DNA from 3 places in the Mesorhizobium sp. C264A genome. Region 1 is predicted to be linked to each of the others. Evidence: riboswitches for the same ligand, from Rfam matches in the RefSeq annotation. Region 1 holds a riboswitch; each other region holds the start of a gene.
The links. Region 1 has a riboswitch for cobalamin ahead of NKL04_RS22935 (aromatic ring-hydroxylating oxygenase subunit alpha). Riboswitches for the same ligand answer to the same signal wherever they lie in the genome.
Positions count from the first base shown of each region.

Region 2: it holds a riboswitch for cobalamin, as region 1 does, so the genes downstream of both, metE (5-methyltetrahydropteroyltriglutamate--homocysteine S-methyltransferase) here and NKL04_RS22935 (aromatic ring-hydroxylating oxygenase subunit alpha) in region 1, are expected to answer to the same signal.
Region 3: it holds a riboswitch for cobalamin, as region 1 does, so the genes downstream of both, NKL04_RS04850 (CbtB domain-containing protein) here and NKL04_RS22935 (aromatic ring-hydroxylating oxygenase subunit alpha) in region 1, are expected to answer to the same signal.

Region 1 covers NZ_JAMYVY010000002.1:816,487-821,751, forward strand. Annotated here, with positions in the region: gene NKL04_RS22925 (PqqD family protein) at 50-472, opposite strand; gene NKL04_RS22930 (FAD-binding oxidoreductase) at 634-1,734, opposite strand; gene NKL04_RS22935 (aromatic ring-hydroxylating oxygenase subunit alpha) at 1,772-3,019, opposite strand; cobalamin riboswitch at 3,137-3,338, opposite strand; gene NKL04_RS22940 (DUF680 domain-containing protein) at 3,838-4,044, shown strand; gene NKL04_RS22945 (DUF680 domain-containing protein) at 4,110-4,313, shown strand; gene NKL04_RS22950 (DUF680 domain-containing protein) at 4,385-4,618, shown strand; gene NKL04_RS22955 (ABC transporter ATP-binding protein) at 4,691-5,265, opposite strand, start outside.
Region 2 covers NZ_JAMYVY010000002.1:36,391-41,655, reverse strand. Annotated here, with positions in the region: partial or broken gene metE (5-methyltetrahydropteroyltriglutamate--homocysteine S-methyltransferase) at 151-2,496, opposite strand; cobalamin riboswitch at 2,588-2,788, opposite strand; gene NKL04_RS19330 (hypothetical protein) at 2,967-3,191, opposite strand; gene NKL04_RS19325 (adenosine kinase) at 3,192-4,184, opposite strand; gene metK (methionine adenosyltransferase) at 4,293-5,265, opposite strand, start outside.
Region 3 covers NZ_JAMYVY010000001.1:995,829-1,001,093, forward strand. Annotated here, with positions in the region: gene NKL04_RS04835 (MFS transporter) at 140-1,339, shown strand; partial or broken gene NKL04_RS04840 (aromatic ring-hydroxylating oxygenase subunit alpha) at 1,347-2,521, opposite strand; gene NKL04_RS04845 (gamma-glutamylcyclotransferase) at 2,657-3,349, shown strand; cobalamin riboswitch at 3,417-3,613, shown strand; gene NKL04_RS04850 (CbtB domain-containing protein) at 3,650-3,829, shown strand; gene NKL04_RS04855 (CbtA family protein) at 3,845-4,645, shown strand; gene cobU (bifunctional adenosylcobinamide kinase/adenosylcobinamide-phosphate guanylyltransferase) at 4,638-5,150, shown strand; gene cobO (cob(I)yrinic acid a,c-diamide adenosyltransferase) at 5,152-5,265, shown strand, end outside.

The sequences.
Region 1 (5,265 bases):
AACCGCGTCGCCTGAGTCCGTTCAAACGCGACGCGCTTTAGGGAAACGATTATGCCTGTTTCACCGCCGGCCAGCCGAGAGGTTCCTCGACCTCATGGATCGGGTCGACAATGATGAGATCGGCAAGGTCGTCATGGACATCGACCTTGAGCGGCTCATTGCTGGCAGCAAGCGCAGACGACAGCTCGCCCGAAAGCGGTTGTGCCGGTGTTTCGGCTGGCGCAAGCAACCCGAAATCGAGCAGTCGGGCAACGAAGCTTTCGAGGTCGGCCAGGCTTATTTTTGCGGCGCCCGCGGCAGCTCCGACCAGCGCTTCAGTGGCGACGCCGGACGACAAAGCCTGCCAGACCCGGCTGCCGGAATCGGAAAAGCCGAAATACTTGCCGTTCGAAAGATCGAGAACGACGGCTTCGCCATCGAATGATTCGAAAACGATGTCCTTGCTTGCGACCGCGTAGACCCGCTGTTGCATCGCTGTGTCCCCCGTCCCATGCGCCCTGAAGGGATGCGCCGGCTTCACGGTCTGCCAAGCCCTTCCTAAGTGCGTCTAAATCACTTGGCCGTTGGTTGGCAAGACAAAGACCCGCGAATACAACGCCTGCGTCGGCGACCGTTGCGGCGAAGTCGACCGGCTCAAGCCTCGATTTCGAGCGCCGACAATGGTTTCGAGCAGCAGGCAAGGATAAAACCGTCATCGATCTCGTGGTCGAGGATGCCGCCATTGTGGCTCATCTCGACTTCGCCGGAGACCTTCTTCACCTTGCAGGTGCCGCACAGGCCGAACTCGCAGGCGGCGGGAATCCGCACGCCCGAGCTGCGCGCGGTCTGCAGCACGGTCTGGCCGGCGACGCAGCCGGCGTCGACCTCCGAAAGCGAGAAGCGGATCGGCGTCACGGCTTCGACAGGTGCAGCGATGCCGTCCTCGACCGGGGAGGCAAACGGCGCCGGAATTTCCTCCACCACAGGCGCGGCAAAGCTCTCCTGATGGTATTTCGTCATGTCGAAGCCGGCGGCATCCAGCATGCCGCGCACGGCGCGCATGAACGGATCGGGGCCGCAGCAGAAGATTTCGCGCTCGCGGAAGTCCGGAGCCAGCAAGGGCAGCCGGATCGCATCGATGCGGCCCATATGGCCGTACCAGCCTTCGCGGCTGGAACGTTCCTCGATCATGAAGCCGAGCGACAGGCCGGGCATATGGCCGCCGAGCAGTTCGAGTTCCTTGCGGAAGATGATCTCTTCGGCACGCCGCGCGCAGTTGACGAAACCGACATCGGTCCATGGCGCGCAGTCGTTCAGCCAGCGCAGCATCGACATCATCGGCGTCACGCCGGAGCCGGCGGAAATGAACAGGTATTTGGCCGCCGGGTGGCTGTGCAACGAGAAGTCGCCGGCCGGTCCGTAGGCCTTGACATGCGAACCGGGCACCAGATGGTCGAACATCCAGCGCGTGCCGATGCTGCCGGCCTGCGCCTTGATCGTCACCGCGATCGAAAACGGCCGCGATGGCGACGACGACAGCGTGTAGGTGCGCATCAGCGGCCCGTCCGGTGTCGGCAGTTCCAGCGTCAGGAACTGGCCCGGCTTGTAGCGGAACCAGGTCTGGTTGTCGGAGCGGAAGGTGAAGGTCTTGACGTCGGGCGCCTCGTCGCTGACGCCGATCACTTCCAGCACCTGCAGCCTATCGTTCCACGGCGCCATCTGGTCGAGATGGCGATAGAGCCCAAGATCCGTCATCGCATTCATCCTCTGGTCCCTCTTCGCCTGCTCCAGCTCACGCGACGCTGCGTAGCGCCGGCCGGCCGCCTTCGGCAAGGCGCGGGCCGATGAAGGCCGCGTACCATTCGACGAACTGGATCACGCCGCCCTCGTGCAGCTCCGAGTAGGGGCCGGGCTCATAGGCCGGAGACAGGATGCCGAAGGCGTTTTCCTCGACGATGCGGCGGTCCTGGTCGTTGGTCTCGGTCCAGACATGGGTGAGCTCCTCAAGGTTGTAGTCGACCCCCTCGACCGCATCCTTGTGCACCAGCCACTTGGTCGTCACCGCGGTTTCGGTGGCGCTGATCGGCAGCACCCGGAAGGTGACCGCATGGTCGATCAGGATGTGGTTCCAGGTCGTCGGATAGTGGTAGTGCATCAAGGTGCCGATGCGGTCGGCGGCAACAGTGTCGGACAGGTTCTTCGTCACCGCGCGCTTTCCCGACATCGTGTAGCTGACGGCATCGCGCAGCAGCGGCGCGCGGGTGGCGCGGTATTGCCCGGCCGGATCGATGCGGAACTTGCTCGGCAGGCCCGCCGCCTCGCATTTCGCCCAGTGCGCGAGCATCTCCGGGTCACTGTCGGCGCCCTGCACGCCGGTCACCGTCGGCGCTTCGGGGAATGTCTTGCACAGCTCCGGATGATTGCCGGCGCAGTGATAGCATTCGCGGTTGTTTTCCCAGACCAGCTTCCAGTTGCCCTTCTCGATGATGGTGCTCTCGAAGGCGACCTTGGCTTCATTCAGCCGGTGCGGCTTGAGGTAGGGCTCTATCATGGCGCGCATCGGCGCAAAGTCGGCAGGTTCTTTCGCCAGGCAGATGAAGATGTAGCCGCCGACGCTCTCGCAGGCGACGGGCTTCAGGCCGAACTGGCTCTTGTGGAAACCGTCGGCCATCTGGCGGGCAAACAGCAGCCGGCCGTCAAGCTCGTAGGTCCACTGGTGATAGGGGCAGACAAGCTTTGCCGCCATGCCCTTCTCAGTGTTGCAGACACGGCTGCCGCGATGGCGGCAGGAATTGTGAAAGGCGTTGATGTTGCCCTTCTGGTCGCGGACCAGCACCACCGGATAATCGCCGATCTGCACGGTGATATAGCTGCCGGGCTTCGGCAGTTCGCAATCATGGCCGATGAACAGCCAGTCGCGATACCAGATAAGCTCCATGTCGAGCTTGAAATAGTCCGGGTCGGTGTAGAAGGGCTGTTCCAGCGAAAAGCCTTGCTTGCGGCCGTTCAGGAGCCTCAGCATGTCGTTGCGCGTATCCATAGTTCTGTCCTCGTGGTTTAAGGACTGAACTTGGTGGTGATGGAGGAAGGATCGGACGCAGGCCGGCGCGGCGCCGGACATGCACTATCCACCTCTTGACCGCCCACCGCGATCAGTCGAGTCTATGCATCTCGGGCTGGTTTCCGGGCTCTGGAGTTGTCCTTGCGGACCATCGCGACACCTTCCCAGGCTGCTGCCCAGTGGTCTCCCGTTGCGACTTCAACTCCACCACCGTTGCGGGGGCAGCGCCGGATTCTGACCGGCTTCCCAATTCTCCGCTGCGTCGTCACGAAGCGGCACCTGAGATGCGATCATCTAATCACGGCAGCGATCGCGACGTCGGCATGAAAGCGACATCATATCCATGCGGCGCGACACGCGCGGCATACGCCCCGCCGACCACCGAAGGGCTGAGATCCTGTCTTGCGGCGCTATCATCGCCGTTTCGAATCGCTGCGGATCCAGTTCCGATCGGGGGCAAAAAGGGCTCAACGGTATCGAAAAGTTACTATTAGCAATCTCTAATCGAACCGAACGGTTCGTTTCTGTTGACAATGCGTGCAGGACGGTGTGAACGACGGCCCGGAAACCGACACCGGAGCGAACCACTCGGTTCGACATAAGCAACTGAAAACAATGCGATAAATGACCATAGAGGAACTTCCTGGCACAATTTCAAGGTGCAGGACCGTGGTCCACACGGAACAACTTCGTGATTGGAAACCAGCCTATGGCTTTCCCACATCGGGGCTGTCCGAACGACGCGAATTCCTCCCAAGACACGCCGCTAGACGGACAGACAAACTGGAGTACTAAAAATGAAAAAGATCATCCTCACTGCCGCAGCCGTTTTGGCGATCACCGGCAGCGCCTTCGCCGGTAGCGACAATTACGGTTCCAATGGTGCGAACCAGCCAGCCGTCTCGGTCGACAGCTCGTATACGGCTTCCATTCAGAAGCCGGCGCACGCTGACAAGCAGCCTGTCGTTCAGGGCGCCGACCGCGACCTCTACGGCAATCGCTGATCCCGACCAAAGAAGGGCGGCTAACCCGTCGCTCTCGGGATCCCAAAAAATTCAGGAGTATTGAAATGAAAAAGATCATCCTTGCTGCCGCCGCCGTTTTGGCCATCTCCGGCAGCGCTTTCGCCGGCAGCGACAACTACGGTTCGGACGGCGCCAACCAGCCTGCGATTACGTCGACCGATAGTGGCCATACGGCTTCGGTTGAGAAGTCGGCTCCAGCCGAGCAGGCGCCTGCCCACGGTGCCGACCGTAACCTTTTCGGCCGCTAAAAGCCGGTTTCCAGCACGTGGCGGGCTTATCCGCTGCAGCTGGCGGCATCAGAAAAATTCAGGAGACTAAAATGAAGAAGATCGTTCTTGCCACCGCAGCCGTTCTGGCTATTTCGAGCGCTGCCTTTGCCGGCAGCGACAATTATGGCTCCAATGGCGCCAACCAGCCGGCCGCTGCCGTCGACACCACCCGCACTTCGTCGACCGGCACCAACTCGGCGGTCTACAAGCTGCTGAACTCGTCGAACGACCAACAGAAGTTCGTTCCTCAGAGCAGCGACAGGGATCGGTTCGGCAACAACTAACAGCCGAAGCTTAAAAAAAGAGCGGCGGGCCTGGCCCGCCGCTCTTTTTCATGCCTGTACGACGCAGCTATCTCAAGCCGCCTTCACTTCCACCGGCTTGAGCGAGAAGGAGTGCCCATCGGCGTCGAAGATGTGCAGGTCCCCGGCATCCGCGGTCAGTCGCAGCTTTGCCCCGCGCTTGACCTCGACATTGCCGGGCAGCTTGGTCACCAACGGCAGGTCAGCGCGGCCGATATCGACATAGACAAGCTGCACCTCGCCGAGTTGCTCGACATAGTCTACCACGCCCTCGAAAAGATATTCCGCGCCGGTGGCGGCCGACAGATCCTCCGGCCGCACGCCGAAGCTGACTGCCGCACCCTTTGCTGACGCCGGCGTTGCGATCGGCACCGTTGCCTTGCGACCGCCGACATGGCTGACGATTGTCGGGTTGCCCGTCCTGTCGATTGTCGCCGGCAGGATGTTCATGGCCGGCGAGCCGATGAACTGGGCAACGAACAGATTGCCGGGCTTCTTGTAGAGGTCCATCGGCGTGCCGACCTGCTCGATATGGCCATCCTTCAGCACGACGATGCGGTCGGCGAGCGTCATCGCTTCGACCTGATCGTGGGTGACGTAGATCATGGTCGTGGCAGGCATCGATTCCT
Region 2 (5,265 bases), 780 kb from region 1:
CATTTATATTTCTGCGGGATTAAGACACGTGCCGTAGGGAAATTGCACATTTGCGCCGAGTGGCTCATTTCCAAGAGTGTGCCGGTTTGGCATGTTCACGGCCGACAGGAGCCAGCCGGTAGCTCACCACACGGTGAGGAAGGAGAAGCCTCAGGCCACTTTCTCCCGGAGCGCGCGCGCTGCAGCGACCATGTTCATGAGGGCAGGGCGGACCCTCCCATTTGCGTGTTTTGAGGCCACAGTCCGGGTTTACCCACAGTTGGCCGTCGGACAGTCGCTCGCGGGCAAGCATGATTAGGTCCGAAATCTCGCAGACCTCCGGCACACGTGGTGAGTGAATGTCATAGACGCCGGGACCGATCTCGTTCGGATATTTGGAGCTCGTGAAGGCGTCCAGCAGTTCCATCTTGGAGCGCGACGTCTCAATCGAAATGACATCCGCATCCATTCCAGCGATCGCGTCGATGATCTCGTTGAACTCCGAATAGCACATGTGGGTATGGATTCGAGTCGCGTCCTTTACACCCGTTGAAGCGATCCGGAAGCATTCGACAGCCCAGTCGAGATAGGCTTTCCAGTCAGATTGGCGCAGTGGCAATCCTTCGCGAAACGCGGCCTCATCGATCTGGATCATCCTTGCGCCGGACCTTTCGAGATCCGTCACTTCGTCGCGGATGGCGAGCGCGATCTGGCGGCAGGCTTCGGAGCGGGGTACGTCGTCTCGAACAAAGGACCAGTTGAGAATGGTCACTGGGCCTGTGAGCATTCCCTTCACGGGCTTTTCCGTAAGCGACTGGGCGAATTGCCACCAGCGCACCGTCATCGGATTGCGCCTCGATACGTCCCGAAGATGATGGGGGAACGCACGTAGCGCGACCCATAGCTTTGCACCCAGGCATGCTGAGTGAAGGCGAAGCCGGACAGCTGCTCGCCGAAATACTGTACCATATCGTTTCGTTCGAACTCACCGTGCACCAGCACGTCCAGCCCGATCTCTTCCTGCCAACGAATTGCTGACTCGATCTCCTTCTTCAGGAAAATCTCGTAATCGACATAACTGAGCTGGCCCTTCGCATGAGCGGACCGCGCGCGGCGTACCTGCGGCGTCTGCGGGAAGGACCCGATTGTCGTCGTCGGGAACGGCGGCAGCCCGAGCGTGCCGGCCTGGACTCTGGAGCGCTCGCCAAAAGCGCTCTCTCGTCGTTTCATGCTATGGTCAATGCTGGCGATCCACCCCTCAACAAGCGGGTCATGGATCTTCGTGGACGTCAAGCGAGTGGCGGCAGCCTCGGCAGAAGCTTTCAACGCGGCTGCCACCGCATCCCTGCCTTTGGAAAGGGCCCGGGCCAGCAAGACCAGCTCGTCGGTCTTCTGGGCCGCGAAGGCGAGCCACGACCTGATGTCGGCCTCGAGTTCCGTCTCCATGCGCAGGTCAATCGGCACATGCAGCATCGAGCAAGAAGGCGCGATTTCGACGCGGTCCAAGGGCCAGCCGGCGACGATCGGTTTGATGCGGTCGAGAATGGCGGGCAGGTTCGCACGCCAGACGTTGCGGCCATCGATCAAGCCGAGCGAGAGCACCAGATCCTTCGGAGCGAGCCGACCCACCGTTTCCAGCTGCTCGGGAGCGCGCACGAGATCAATATGCAGGCCGGCCAGGGGCAGAGAAACCGCGGTTTCGAGATTGTCTCCCAGCGACCCGAAATACGTAGCCAGCATGATCTTCAGCTCGGGCGCGGCTTTCGACAGCTGGCCATAGGCGAATTCGAACGCAGCTCGTTCGTTCGGGTTCAGATCGAGGACAAGCGCTGGCTCATCGATCTGCACCCAGTCGGCTCCCGACAGCTTCAGCCTCTGCAGGACTTGCTCGTAAACGGGCAGCAGCCGCGGTAGGAGCGCGATGGGACCGAATCCTTCGGCACGCGATTTCGCCAGCTTGAGGAAGGTGATGGGTCCAAGGATGACTGGGCGTGTGTGAATGCCGAGAGCTTTAGCCTCGAGGAAGTAATCGACCGGCTTCGATGACGAGAGGGCGAACGTCTGATCATCATCGAGTTCCGGCACAATGTAGTGGTAGTTGGTGTCAAACCACTTGGTCATTTCCATCGCGGTTACACCAGGTCCATGAGCCTCCTCCTGGTGACCAGCGTGTCCACAATCCTCCGTCTGACCCTGATTGCCGCGCGCCATTGCGAAGTAGATGTCAAGTGGGACCTCGCCGCTATTCCAGCCGTACCGGGATGGAATGGCCCCGACCATGGCTGCGGTGTCGAGCACATGGTCGTAAAGCGAGAAGTCGTTCGACGGGATTTTCGACACGCCGCGATCGCGCTGCTCTTCCCAGCTAGCGGCTCGGAGCGCCTTCGACGTCGCAAGAAGGTCGCCAGCGGACGATGTTCCGGACCAGTAGCTTTCGAGGGCGAATTTCAGTTCTCGCCGACGACCGAAGCGCGGCACGCCGAGCGTTGCTACAGGAATTTGCTGAGAGACAGTCATGTCATACCCCGATGGTTGGGGGCGTCGGTGACAAGGAAGGCGCTAGCAGGCCGGCACGCCGGTTGCAGCGGCCACCGAGACACCCCGCCCGTGGACGTAATTCGCCGTGGCAGGTCTCCTGGCTCGCGGGGTCATAGCCTCTACCCGTCTTCCCGAGGGTATTCGCCTCAGTGACATGAGTGGATTGGCTCGCCGCTAACAGTTGCGGGGGCAGCGCCGGCATCGCACCGGCTTCCCTCTTAGCTCCGCTGCGGCAGCACCGTACGCGAGAACCACAACAGCAGACAATCACAGCAACCCGCTCTTTGTCAATGACGCATAATGAAATGTTTATGTCGTTATATGGTCGCGTTTTACGCCTTTGTCTAGCATTGTGAAATATTCAGTCTGCTGCCCGCATTCGGCATCGTGGGACGTGATCGCAAGTCAGGTCCGACCGACGCCGCGAGTTCTCCGTTACCTCAGGAACCTTACTGGCCCCCCAAGCTGAGCTTCTGGAAAATGCTGGTGACGATCTGGAGGACGGTGAATGCCGTCATGGCAAGCACGCCTTGCACCGCTCCTCCAGCGAGCTTCACGGCAGCAGCATGGGTCAGTTCTCCGAAGCGAATGGCTGTCGCTATCAGCGAGCTTTGACACAGTTCCGCCACTGCGGTCATCGCGTCAGTAGGGCGGCTGGTTGGTTGCCCGCGCATCTACAGCAACCCAGCCCCTTCCGCCTCGCGGCGCAAATTCTGCCTTGGCCTTGGGCCGATCTGCTGGATCACCAGGCCGGCCGCCAGCGAGCCAAGGTCGCCGCAGGTCTTGAGGTTGCGGCCCTGCGTGTAGCCATGCAGGAAACCGGCGGCGTAGAGGTCGCCGGCGCCGGTGGTGTCGACCAACTCCTTGATGGCGGTCGCCTCGATGACCACGGTCTCGTCGCCGCGCACGATCACCGAGCCTTTTTCGGAACGGGTGACGGCGGCAATCTTGCAGTCCTTGCGGATCTGAGCCAGCGCCTCGTCGAAGGATTTTGTCTGGTAGAGCGACTTGATCTCGTGGCTGTTGGCAAAGACGATGTCGACAGTGCCCGAGCGCATGAGGTCGAGGAACTCGTCCCGGTAGCGGTCGACGCAGAACGAATCAGACAACGTCATCGACACTTCGCGCCCGGCCTCGTGTGCGAGCTTCGCCGTCTGCCGGATCGCCTCCTTGGCGCGCGGCGGATCCCACAGATAGCCCTCGAAATAGGTAACCTTGGCGCCGGATGCCTTGTCGGCCTCGACATCCTCAGGGCCAAGCTCGACGCAGGCGCCGAGATAGGTGTTCATCGAGCGCTCGCCGTCGGGCGTGACGAAGATCATAGAGCGCGCCGTCGGCGGCTCGCCCTTGAGCGGCCTGGTGTCGAAGGCGACACCCTGTGCATGGATATCGTGCGCATAGATTTCGCCCAGCGCATCGTTGGAGACCTTGCCGAAGAAGGCGGCGCGTCCGCCGAAGCTGGCTACGCCGGCCGCCGTGTTGCCGGCACTGCCGCCGGAGGCCTCGATCGCCGGGCCCATGCGGCTGTAGAGCAGTTCGGCGCGGCGCGTGTCGATCAGGTTCATCGCGCCCTTGATGATGCCGTTGATCTCGAGGAATGCCTCGTCGCACTGGGCGATGATGTCGACAATGGCATTGCCGATGCAAAGCACGTCATAATCCGGCATCAATGTCTCCGCCAAAAAACCCGAGCCGGCTTCTCGCCACGCCTGCCAGGCGCGGGTCTGCCCGGTGGAAATGGGCTTTCCGCTTGCCGATCCGTTCGCCGGCGGCTCTCACGGGGCGGCGAGTCCTGCCTCGCGACGCAATTCGTCCGCCCTGTCTGTCTTCTCCCAGGTGAAATCAGGCTCTTCACGGCCGAAATGGCCATAGGTCGCTGTATTGCGATATATAGGGCGTAAGAGATCAAGCATCTTGATAATGCCTTTCGGTCTGAGATCGAACAACTCAAGAATGAGGCGCTCGATCCTGCTTTCCTCAACCCTGGCTGTCCCGAACGTGTTGACCATGACGGAAACCGGACTGGCCACGCCGATTGCGTAAGCAAGCTGCACCTCGCACACGTCCGCAAGTCCGCTAGCGACGATGTTCTTTGCGACATAGCGGGCTGCATAGGCAGCCGAGCGGTCAACCTTGGACGGGTCCTTGCCCGAGAAGGCGCCGCCGCCATGACGACCCATCCCGCCATAGGAATCGACGATGATCTTGCGTCCAGTGAGACCGCAGTCGCCGCGCGGCCCGCCGACTACGAACCGCCCCGTCGGGTTGACCAGAATTCTGATGCCTTCCGTCTCCAGGTGGGTCGGCAGGACAGGCTTTATGATTTCCTCAATGACGCCCTCGCGGACAGTCTCTTGCGAGACCTGCTCGTCATGTTGCGTCGACACGACGATGGTATCCAGGGCGACCGGGCGCAACCCCTCATAGCGCACTGAGACTTGGGATTTCATGTCAGGACGCAACCAGCCAAGCTGTTGTGCCTTCCGGACATACGCCTGCCGTTTCGTCAAGCGATGAGCGAGCTGGATCGGCAAAGGCATCAGGGTATCGGTTTCGCGGCATGCGTAGCCGAACATGAGGCCCTGATCTCCCGCTCCCTGCTGGAGGTCTTGCCCTCTTCCCTCGTCAACGCCTTGGCTGATGTCGGGCGACTGCTCGGTGAGGGCATGAACGACGGAGCAACGCCGGCCGTCAAAGCCGACGGCCTCGTCGTCGTACCCAATGTCGAGAATCGTATCGCGCGCAACT
Region 3 (5,265 bases), on a different contig from region 1:
TGCATCGGGCGGCGCTTTAGGCCAGAGCCGGAAAGCCTTTGGCCGAATTCGCTTTTTGCCGGGAAGGGGTCGGTTTCCTGTTACCGGCGGAGGAAGCGCCAGCGCAGATTTGACGCCGCGAGTCTGATTTGGGGATCAAATGTCCACCCATGTGCGCCATCCGATCTGGCTTCCGGCCCTGCGTCCGGCGGATGCGCGCACCTTTGCCTCGCTCTATGCGGTCGAATCCTTCGCCCGTGCCACGGTGTCGAGCGTCATCCCGATCCAGGCTTATGAGATTCTGCACAACGAGCAGATCGTCTCGATCCTCTACACCATCGTGGCGCTGCTCGGCCTGTCGGTGACCTTGTTCATGCCGATCTTGATCCGCAGGTTTGCCCGGCGCTGGGTCTATAGCGCCGGCGCCTGCCTGCTGGCGATAGGCTCGCTGTTCTTCGTCACCCACACGCTTGCCGGGCAACTGGCAGGCATGCTGTGCCGCGTCATGGGGGCGAGCGCCCTGTCGATCACGCTCAACCTCTACATCATGGACCACATCCGCAAGACCGATTTCATGCAGGCCGAATCGCTGCGCATGGCGTGGTCGATGCTGGCCTGGACCGGCGGGCCGACACTCGGCATCTTCCTCTACACACGCTACGGCATCTATGCCGCGCATGGCGCGGTCGCGGTGTTTGCGTTGGCCTTGCTGGCGCTGTTCTGGACCTACAGGCTGGGCGACAACCGGTCGATCCGGCCGGGCAAGACACGGCCGGCCAATCCGCTGGCCAATATCGGCCGCTTCGTAGCACAACCCAGGCTTAGGCTGGCCTGGCTGATCGCCTTCGGCCGCTCCTGCTTCTGGACGACGTTCTTCGTCTACGGGCCGCTGTTCATGGTGATTACCGGCGAGGGCAAGCTTGCCGGCGGCCTGCTGGTTTCGGCCGGCAATGCGCTGTTGTTCATGGCGATCTTCTGGGGCAAAGCGGGAAAACGCTTCGGCGGCCGGCGCACCATGACCTTCGCCTATTTCGCCATGTCGGCGACGCTGCTTGCGGCGGGCGCGGTCGGCACTACCGCGCCGCTGCTTACGGGCTTTTTCCTGCTCTGCGGCGCCTTCTTCACCATCGCGCTCGATGCACTGGGCTCGACCGCCTTCATGCGCTCGGTGCGGTCCTATGAGCGGGCGCAGATGGCCGCGGTCTACCGCACCTATCTCGACTTTTCCGAGCTGACGCCGCCGCTGGTCTATTCGGTGGTGCTGGCGTTTTTCGGCCTCGGCTCGGTGTTCGTGACGCTGGGCATTCTGGCCGCTGTTTGCGGCTTTATCACCTGGCGCTATCTGCCGAAGTCGCTTTAGTCGCCGATCAGGCGGTTGCCTCAAGCGCTGCATGCCGCTCGCGCACCCAGTTGTGGAAGCGGTGCAGATCGTACTCCTCCGGCATCAGCACGCCGGCCGCGTGACGCATGGAGCGCAGGCCTTTCTGGTTGATCTCGCAGATCGCGGCATCCTCCTCAGCACCTGGGTGCCGAAGGCGACGACATTGTCGATGTCCGTCTCGGCGAGCGCCTCGGGCGCGAACAGCCATTCGGCGGTGAGTTCGGTCTGTTCGGGACCGAGCGGCATCAGTCGCACCGTCCTGACATAATCGACATGGCCGACGATGAACATCGAGGGCAGGCTGGTGGCATAGGTCTGTCCGGCCGCACGCTCGGCTGGCGTCAGGCCCGGGAAGACCGGGCCATGGGCATGTCCGTCGCGCGACCAGGTCTCGGCGCCGGCGCGCAGGCCACCCGAAAACTCCGGCGCGTCATTGTCGGCATGGCGGACCCAGTCGGGGTCGTCGTGCCGGCTCATCAGGCCGCGGCCGTAAATCGGCACCAGCCGAGACAGGTCCTTGTGGACGCCCGGGCAATGCAGGCACTCGTTGAAGTTCTCCCAGAAGATCTTCCAGTTGCAGTTCATCACCTTGCGCAGGACATGGCCTGATACCAGCGTTTCCAGCGGCCAGTTGGCGAGGTCGCCGGATGCGGGATCGAAGGAGGTCCCGGCGGAGCCGGCCGCAGCCTGCTGAAGGTTCACAATGACAAAACCGCGCCACACCGACAGCGCCACCCGGTAGAGCGGATGATCGGCCTTGTCGAAACCATCTGGCAGCGATTTCGAGGGAACGCGCACGAGATCGCCGCGCAGCGAGTAGGACCAAGCGTGGTAGGGGCACGTGATGAGCCGCGCTTTCAGCCGGCCCTCGCTTTTCTGGCAAAGCTGCGAGCCGCGATGCCGGCAAGTGTTGTGGAAGGCGCGCAGTTCGCCGGTCTCGTCCCGCAGAATGACGATTTCCTGCGTGCCGACGCGGAATGTCCTGAACGCCAGCGGCTGGGCGAGGTCGGCCTCGCGGCAGACGAGCAGCCAGCTTTTGTGCCAGATGGCGTCGAGATCGCGCTGGTAAGCCTCGCTATCCCAATAGGCCGACGACGGTAGCGTCGGTTCGGCCCGGCTCAGGCCGTTATAGGGGTCGCGCTCGCTCGGGCTGGGATGCATGGCTGGCTTCCTATGAAGCGTCAGCCGACACCCCGGCAAATCGTTTGTCAATCAGAGTGCCGCATTGCCGGTTGCAGGCGCGGCGCATAATCATGTCGTGGACACGGGACATTCGGAAATTGGGGGGATTCGGAAGTGGCCGCACGACAGATGTCGCTTACGCCGGAGCTGGTCGCGCGCTGCTGGCGCGAGATCAGGGACCCCGGGCCGGATCCGGACGCGATGCATCTCGATGAAGCCGACTATGACGCGCTGCTGGATGAATTGCAGGTCGAACTCCCGGACAGCGAACCGCTATGGCTGTTCGGCTATGGATCGCTGATCTGGAAACCGGAAATAGATTATGTCGAGGACCGCGTTGCGCTGGCGCGCGGCTGGCATCGGTCCTTTTGCATGAACATGACGCGCTGGCGCGGCACCAAGGACAGCCCCGGCCTGATGATGGCGCTGGACCGTGGCGGACAATGCAAGGGCGTCGCCTTTCGGCTGACCGACAATAACCGGCGCGAGCAGTTGGGCCGGCTTTTCCGGCGCGAAGTCACGCTGAAGCCGACAAGCTACCGGCCGCGCATGCTGAAGCTTGCAAGCGAGGCCGGACCGCTCAGGGCATTGGCCTTCGTCATCAACCGCAACGGCCTGACCTATTCAGGGCCGCTCGACGAGGGCAAGGTCGTCGAAAGGCTGGCCACGTCCTGCGGGCACTGGGGATCGGGCGCCGACTATCTCTACAATACGGTGAAAAACCTTGAAGAGCGCGGCATTCACGATCGCCATCTGTGGCGGCTGCAGCGGCTGGTTGCCGAGCGGATCACCGCGTTGAACCCGTAACGCCGCATGGCGCATTCGCGCTGTTGGCCGGCGGAATTTGGTTTGCCGGATGCGGCCGTTTCAGCCTATAGTCATGCATGTCGTCGGTTCCGTTAGGGACCAAGAGGGAATGCGGTGAGGGCTGACTTGTTGGCCCAATGCCGTGGCTGCCCCCGCAACTGTGTGCGGTAGTCCTCTCCAAGCCACTGAGGATTTTTTCTTCGGGAAGGTGGGGAAGGGCGCTGATCCGCGAGCCAGGAGACCTGCCGGCGACAGGGAACTGACTTCGATGCCCTCGGGTGGAGGGCGAAAGGACAAGATATGAATACCGCTTCCGTCTCCCTCGGCGCTTCCGTCTCCTCGCAGTCGCGCTTCATGCAGCTCGTGCTTAGCGCGTTTCTGGGCATTTTCGTCGTCGGCGTTGTCGGTTTCTCGCACATCGATGCGGTCCACAATGCGGCGCACGACTATCGCCATTCGATGGCGTTTCCCTGCCACTGACGAGGATCTGACATCATGAACCTGTTTCGCAACGTCGTGTTCATCGCGGCGATCGCAGGGCTCGTGGCCGGTGTCGCTCTCGCCTGCATGCAGGCCTACGCCACCGTGCCGCTGATCCTCAAGGCGGAGGTCTACGAAAGGGCTGGTGGCCATGAGCATGAGCATGCCGCGGCGCCCGCCGCCAACGCTGCGGACACCAATGCCATGAGCACCGCCGCGCCGGCGGAAAATGCCGTGAGCAGCGCAGCCCCGGCTGAAGCAGCCGCGCCGGCGGAGGACGAAGGCTGGGCGCCGGCCGACGGCTTCGAGCGCTTCGCCTTCAGTGTCGTCGCCAATATCGTCACCGGCATCGGCTTCGCGCTGGTCCTGGTGGCGGTTTCCGAGTTCGCCGGCGGCATCGGCAGCTGGCGCCAGGGCGTGTTCTGGGGTCTGGCCGGCTTTGCCGTGTTCACGCTGGCGCCGGGACTCGGCCTACCGCCGGAACTGCCGGCAATGCCGGCGGCCGATCTCATGCAGCGCCAGATCTGGTGGTGGGCAACGGTGATGGCAACGGCGATCGGTCTTGCCCTTATCACCTTCCGCACGTCGGCGCCCCTGACCGTGCTCGCCGTCGTCCTGATCGTCGCCCCGCATATTGTCGGCGCGCCGCAGCCTGACAGTTTTGTAACGCCGATCCCGGAGGGCCTGCATCATCAGTTCGTGGTGGCGGTGACGCTGACCAATCTGGTGTTCTGGGTGGTGCTCGGCGCAGTTGTCGGCATAGTGCGCGCGCGCTTCACCGGCACCGCGACCAGCCTGCGCGACAGCTTTGCCTGATCGCAGTTTGACCTTCATCATCGGCGGTGCGCGCTCCGGCAAGAGCGTGCATGCCGAAAGTTTGGCGACGGCGTTGCCGCCGCCATGGGCTTATATCGCCACCGCGCAAGCCTATGACGGCGAAATGCGCGAGCGCATCGCGCAGCACCGCTCGCGCCGCGGCGAGGGGTGGGCGACCATCGACGCCCCGCTTGATCTTGCCGGTGCACTTGAGGCGCTGCCGGACAACCAGCCGGTGCTTGTCGACTGCCTGACGCTGTGGCTGACCAATCATATGCTGGCCGATCATGATCTAGAGGGGGAGTGCCGGCGGCTGGCCGATGTGCTTTCGCGGCCGCGCGGACCGTGGTTCGTGGTCTCCAACGAAGTCGGACAAGGCATCGTGCCCGACAATGCGCTGGCACGCCGGTTCCGCGATGCCGCCGGCCGGCTCAACCAGCAGATCGCGGTCGTAGCTGATATGGTGCTTCTGATGGTGGCGGGGCTGCCGCTCAAGGTGAAATGAGATGACCGATATCGACACAAAAGACGAAGAGCGCCATCGCGCCAAGATGGCCAAGCGCAAGTCGGTGCAGGACGCCGAGGTCGCGGAAAAGACGGTCGAGAAGGGGCTGCTGATC